DNA from 2 places in the Bacillus sp. NPDC094064 genome. Region 1 is predicted to be linked to the other one. Evidence: predicted binding sites of a transcription regulator. Region 1 holds the regulator's gene; the other holds the start of a gene.
What was found. The regulator LexA, encoded in region 1, represses DNA repair genes until DNA is damaged. The targets are predictions, from matches to a motif close to CGAACATATGTTCG.

Region 1 (3,430 bases):
AGAACTTTCTCAAACTTTGGATAATGGTGTAACTATTTTACAGACTGGATGTAATGGGCAATCAGTTGGAAAAATAACCGTAACCTTTAAAAAAATGGGTCAGACGTGGGTAAAAAAAGAAAGTTATTCAGAATTATTGACGGTACAAGGAATTGAGGCAGATCCAGATGTTCTTTCCTTAGTATCTGATTATGAAGAGAATACACAAAAGTGGCTTGATCAACCTATTGGAATCATTAAGGGGGACATGCAAATTTCAGATGCTATGCAAACTCGTTTACAAGACCATCCATTTATTGAATTTATAAATAAAATACAAATGGATATAGCTAATGTTTCCATTTCTTGTACAAGTTTGTTTCATAATGCATCTCCCGGTTTCCCGGAATATGTAACAATGCGGGACATCGTTTCTAATTACATTTATCCAAATACATTAAAAGTGATTCGTGTAACTGGAGCAGATATAAAAGATGCTCTCGAACTCTCCGCTACCTATTTCATTTTAAATGAGGATGGAAATATAATCGTTAACCCTGCATATATAGAACCAAAGCCTACACACTATAATTATGATATGTGGGAAGGGATTTCATACGTATTAAACATTTCAAAACCAATTGGTGAAAGAGTAGAATCTTTACAGCATAAAGGCACCCCTCTTCATATGGATGGAGAATATGACGTTGTTATGAATAATTATCGTGCAAGTGGTGGTGGAAATTTCTTTATGTTTCAAAATAAGCCAGTAGTAAAAGACATACCTACAGATATGTCTGAACTTATCGCTAACTACATCTTGAAGCATAAAAGGATAGAAGCAACGCAAAATAATAACTGGAAAGTTATTAAATAACGAATTTAACAATTAAAAAAGATGGGCGAATTCGCCCATCTTTTAGTTTAATTTTTCATTATCTTGCTTTTTTAAAGCTTTTAATTTCGTCGGTGTAACATCTGTACCTTCTTCGTTAACAACTTTAATCCCTTTAAGTTCATTTAACATATTTTGACGAAATCCTTTTAAATATTGTTCACGTAGCGATTGACGCTCACGTTGTTCTTCTTCAGTTAAACCTTCAGCTTTTGCTTTTTTCGCTAAGAAGTTAATGCGTTCAACGAGTTCGTGATTAATCATCTCGAATCCCCCTTCTAATCAAAACTGATTATTATCATACAATAGTTACTCTTCTTTATCAAGCAATTGCTTTGTATACTCTACATATCTACGATGTACAGTCGCTTTTGAAACATTATGACCAAATCCACGAAGCGTTGCCGCAATTTCTTCGAAAGTCAGTTCACTTTTGCGTAAACGTACAATTTCTTCAATTGGCACCTCTTTTTTCTCTCGGCCTACGCTTAAATTACGATTTTTTAAATTATTTTCTGGGCGATAGCCTTTTTCTACTGCGCGCTGCATGCCACGTTTAATTTTCAAGTTATGAATCTTTCTTTGATACTCTTCAACAATCCCGATTATATCTAACACCATCGAATCAGAATCCGAAAGCTGTAATTCACCACTATGAGTATGTGTATACACTTTTATTCCCTCTTTATGTAAACAGTGCATTAATGCAATCTTCGCATTCCCTCTACCAAGGCGCGTTTCATCTTGTATAAGTAGCACATCAATTTGTTCATCTCGAATTGTATCCAGCACTTCTAATATACCGTCACGTTCAATGGTATAACCACTAGCCTGCTCTTCAATTACTTTTATAACATTCATTTGATAGCGCTCAGCTAAATGCAATAATTCATCTTTTTGACGTAATAATGATGTTTCCTGTGCTTCTTTTGTTGTACTCACACGTGCATAAATAATTGCATTCATTTTGAACCCCTCTTTCTCGCTATATTTTCCCTCTAGTGTAACATAAATTCGCCTTTTGTTCGAACTTATGTTTGTAGAATGTTTTTTCGCATGTTATACTTATTAATAAGAAAAATGAAAGAAAACGAGGTGTTAGAAAACATGGAAAAGTTAACAAAACGCCAGCAAGACATTCTCGACTTTATTAAGCTAAAAGTACAAGAAAAAGGATATCCACCTTCCGTACGTGAAATCGGTCAAGCAGTCGGCCTCGCTTCTAGTTCTACAGTGCACGGACATTTATCACGACTAGAAGAAAAGGGATATATTCGACGCGATCCAACAAAACCACGAGCAATTGAAATTTTAGGTGACGATCGAATGGATGCAGAAACACAATCTGTTATTCAAGTTCCAATCATCGGAAAAGTTACTGCTGGATTACCAATTACAGCGGTTGAAAGTGTAGAAGATCACTTCCCACTTCCGGCTAGCATTGTTGCTGGAGCAGATCAAGTGTTCATGTTACGTATTTCTGGAGATAGTATGATTGACGCTGGTATATTTGATGGTGATTTAGTTGTTGTTCGCCAACAACAGTCTGCATACAACGGTGAAATTGTAGTGGCTTTAACAGAAGACAACGAAGCAACTGTTAAACGCTTTTATAAAGAAAAAGACCACTTCCGTCTACAACCGGAAAACTCTTCATTAGAACCTATCATTTTAAAACAAGTGTCAGTTATCGGAAAAGTAATTGGTGTATATCGTGATTTACATTAAAAAATAATAAAAGAAGATAATTACCTTATTTATATAGGTAATTATCTTCTTTTTATATTTTGATAGAATTCCATTCAAAAACGCACATATTATTTATTAACGTGTTTCTATAGTAACATCTCCAGCAGCTGTTTTACCGTTAATCTTTGTACTCCCATTACCAATTATTACGTTTCTATTTTCCTCATTAAAAATCGTTACATCTCCAGCAGCACTTTGCCCACTTATAACTGCATTTTGTGGTTTTTCCAATAAAGTAATATCTATGTCTCCAGCGGTTGAACTTGCCTCTAAATCATATTTAGAATCATGGTCAATAATCTCTACATCTCCACTAGCTGTTTTCGCTGTCACTTTCCCTATTACTTTTTCAAAATTCACCTCACCAGCTTTTGTAGATCCCTCCACATTCTTAGCTGTTACATGTTTCAACTCCACTTCTCCAGCAAGTGTCTCCACTCTTACACGGTCACTTTTCACATCACTAATTTCTATTTGTCCAGCGGATGATTTTACTTTTATCTCTTGGTAAAAACGTTCAGGTACAAATATAGTTACTGTAGGCGTTTGAAATCTGAAATTGTAAAATGAAAAATCAAACGAATCACCATTTTCTCTTCCTCCTATAATTTTTAATGCGTCACCCTCTTCAACAATACGAATCTCCTGTTTTCGCACATCCCCTGTTTGCTTTACATAAAAAGAGGAGTCTGGAGATTTTTGGATAACAACATCTCCAGCAGCCAAATCAACTTCTACGTTTTTTAACGCTTCGTTTTTAATAACATCTTCCTTATTTCCCGCCTCGACATTTGCTACTGCTTTTTT
Region 2 (3,430 bases), on a different contig from region 1:
ATTTGTAATAAATACGGCTCATATACATCTTCAATCGTATGAGATTCTTCTCCAATCGTTGCCGAAACCGTTTCTAATCCAACTGGACCACCACGGAACTTTTCAATAATACCAAGCAATAATTTATGATCGATATGATCGAGTCCTAATTTATCTACTTGCAATAGTTCTAACGCCATTTGTGTAATTTCTATTGTAACCGTGCCGTTACCACGAACTTGCGCAAAATCACGTACACGTCGTAATAGACGATTTGCAATACGAGGTGTACCACGGGCACGTCTTGCAATTTCTAGTGCGGCTAACGAGTCAATCTCAACTTCGAATACTTCTGCTGTACGTTCAACAATCTCAGAAAGCTGATCTACTGTGTAATATTCTAATCTTGAAAGTACACCGAAACGGTCACGAAGCGGCGCTGATAATGCCCCCGCACGCGTCGTTGCTCCAACTAATGTAAAGGGAGGTAAATCTAATCGTACAGACCGTGCTGACGGTCCTTTTCCAATTACAATATCAAGACAGAAGTCTTCCATCGCAGGATATAGTACTTCTTCAATTGATCTATGCAGACGATGAATTTCATCAATAAATAATACATCCCCTGGCTGAAGCGCTGTTAATACAGCCGCTAAATCACCTGGTCTTTCAATTGCAGGCCCTGAGGTTGTTCTAACATTAACGCCCATTTCATTTGCAATAATATTCGCAAGCGTCGTTTTACCAAGCCCTGGCGGTCCATATAAGAGCACGTGATCCAACGTTTCTTCACGCATTTTTGCCGCTTCAATAAACACCTCTAAATTATGTTTCGCCTTATCTTGGCCAATATACTGACGGAGCGTCTGTGGCCGTAATGAATATTCTAAATCCACATCTTCATATGCAGATTCCCCTGAAAGGAGACGTTCGTCCATTATACTCACCTCTTACCATTTAGTAAAAGACTAAGTGCCTTTTTAATATACTGATCCGTCGTTAATGATTCTTTTAATAACTCTGGTACAACACGAGAAACTTCTCGTTCTGCGTATCCAAGTGCGCGCAGAGCTTCCAACGCCTCATCAAGCTCAACTGAAGAACCTTTCTTCTCATCAAAACGTTCTTCCTCTGAGAATAAATCAACAAATGCATCTGGCACGACATCTGCTAATTTTCCTTTTAAATCTAAAATCATTTGGCGCGCTGTTTTCTTCCCGACACCTGGGAACTTCACTAAAAACTTCTCATCTTCATGTTCTATCGCTTGCACAACCTGTCCGGTTTGACCAGAAGCTAAAATGGCAAGAGCACCTTTTGGTCCAATACCAGACACACCTAACAACTTTGTAAATAATAAACGCTCTTCACGTGTTTTAAACCCGTAAAGTGCCATAATATCTTCTCTCACATAATGATATGTATAGACACGGATTTCTTGCTTACTTCTTTGAAATACATACGGATTTGGTGTAAAAATTTGATAACCAATTCCATTATGGTCAATTACGACATATTCCGGTCCTACATATTCCACGTGACCTGTAACATATTCAAACAAAATACGATCTCTCCCTCTTAAATCATGTATTCCATTTTAACATATTTAACGATAGAAAAGCGAGACTGCCCCAACAAATGTTCTCCAGTTAAAACTTCTGTTATTTTCCATTGACAGAAAGTATAAAGCCCCTTAATATACAGTAATCGATAATGATTATCAATATTAATTAAAGGGGTTACATTAGGATGAAACGCAAGCTATTTATTTTATTTACTATTATGTTAGTTGTTCTTTCTATTGTTGGCTGTTCTTCCCAAAAAGAAGAAACAAAAGCAAAAGAACAACCGAAAACAAAAGTTGTCAAACACGCTAAAGGAGAAGCTACAATTCCAGTAAATCCAAAGAGAATTGTAGACCTATCGGGATCAACAGAAGACTTGTTACTTCTTGGACACAAACCTGTTGGTACGGCAAATACGTATAAAGATAAAATCCAAAATCATTTAACAGAAAAGTTAGACGGAGTAAAAGCAGTTGGCTGGTACTGGGCACCTAAAGTTGATTTAGAAGCTGTTACGGCTTTAAAACCAGACTTAATTATTTTAAACAATCGTCAATTAAAAATTTATGATCAACTAGAAAAAGTAGCACCGACAGTTGTTCTAGAAACGAACTTAGAAGACTGGCGCGGTAAGTTTAAAGAAGTAGGCAAGCTATTTGACGAAGAGAAGGAAGCTGACAAATGGATTGCAGACTACGATAAAAAAGCAGACTCTTTATCTAAAAAAATTAAAGAAAAAACAAAAGATGAAAACTTTATGTTCGTTGCAGTTACACCACAAAACTTCCGTGTATACGGTAGCTTCGGATATGGTGATATCCTCTTTAACGACTTAAAACTTCCAGCAACAAAAGGTACAGATTTAAAACAAACGATGGCACAAGTATCACTAGAAGGTCTTGTTGCATTCCAACCTGACCAAATGTTTATTGTAAACTTCGGCGGAGAAGCTGATAAAGTGTACGAAGACTATAAAAACAGTGCCGTTTGGAAAGATAATAAAGCAGTAAAAAGCAATCACGTATATGAAGTATCAAACGAAGTCTTCAATACACAAGCATTCAATCCAATCGGAAAAGATATGCTAATTGATGAGATCGCAAAACAAATTTTAGATAAAAATAAATAAGAAAAAGCAGCTCACCATGAGCTGCTTTTTTTCTTACTTTGCACTGCATATTGCTTCATTTTTTCAATTGTCTTCACAAAACCTTCTTTTGATTTAATACGAATACCACGTTTCAATTTCGCACGCTCATAACTCTCAAGCTTTTTCATATCAATTTGAAAGAAGGAATGAATCGCATTATCACTTTTCGGCACACCTTTGAAAATTTGTAATATCCCTTCCTCTGAAACACCAAAATAACCACTCGTTTTCAATAAAGGAGAAATATCATCAACTTTCTTTTGTAATACAATTTGTACATCATCACGATCAACAAGTTGCCACTCTTTATATTGCTGTAAAAACTTTTCTAAATCCGCTACTTTTTCTGTAAATATTTCTTCACTTACTTCTCCATCAACATACATACGCTCTAATAAAATTGTAACTTGAGGGTCTTTCTCTGTTACTTCTGGTACTGGCCCTTCCGCCCTCGCACTCGTCTCATAAACTAAACAAAACAGCATAACGAAAGCTTGTACTGCAATCAGTATCCATTTCATTTCCGTTCACCTCTTTTAGGCAAGATCAAACTTTCATTTGTAGCTTTTCCGGAAATGAGGGTTTTATCCCTAATTCATAGATTGCTCCTATTAAAACTTATAGAGTTCAATATTTTCTGACTTTAAAACCAACAAAAAAGAGAAGCTTGGATTACTCCAGTCTTCTCTTTACATTCATATAAAATGAAAGACGCCTGCAAAGCAGGCGTCTTGAT

Region 2: ruvA (Holliday junction DNA helicase RuvA) is a predicted target of LexA. The motif match lies at 1,611-1,624, and genes of this name have one in related genera.

Annotation. Positions count from the first base shown of each region.
Region 1 is NZ_JBNNUI010000003.1:95,648-99,077, forward strand. Features, by position in the region: gene ACQKNI_RS08305 (bifunctional metallophosphatase/5'-nucleotidase) at 1-856, shown strand, start outside; gene ACQKNI_RS08310 (DUF896 domain-containing protein) at 899-1,138, opposite strand; gene ACQKNI_RS08315 (YneB family resolvase-like protein) at 1,184-1,840, opposite strand; gene lexA (transcriptional repressor LexA) at 1,982-2,602, shown strand; gene ACQKNI_RS08325 (DUF4097 family beta strand repeat-containing protein) at 2,699-3,430, opposite strand, start outside.
Region 2 is NZ_JBNNUI010000014.1:31,128-34,557, reverse strand. Features, by position in the region: gene ruvB (Holliday junction branch migration DNA helicase RuvB) at 1-917, opposite strand, end outside; gene ruvA (Holliday junction DNA helicase RuvA) at 923-1,540, opposite strand; gene ACQKNI_RS24160 (iron-hydroxamate ABC transporter substrate-binding protein) at 1,729-2,673, shown strand; gene ACQKNI_RS24155 (BofC C-terminal domain-containing protein) at 2,685-3,215, opposite strand.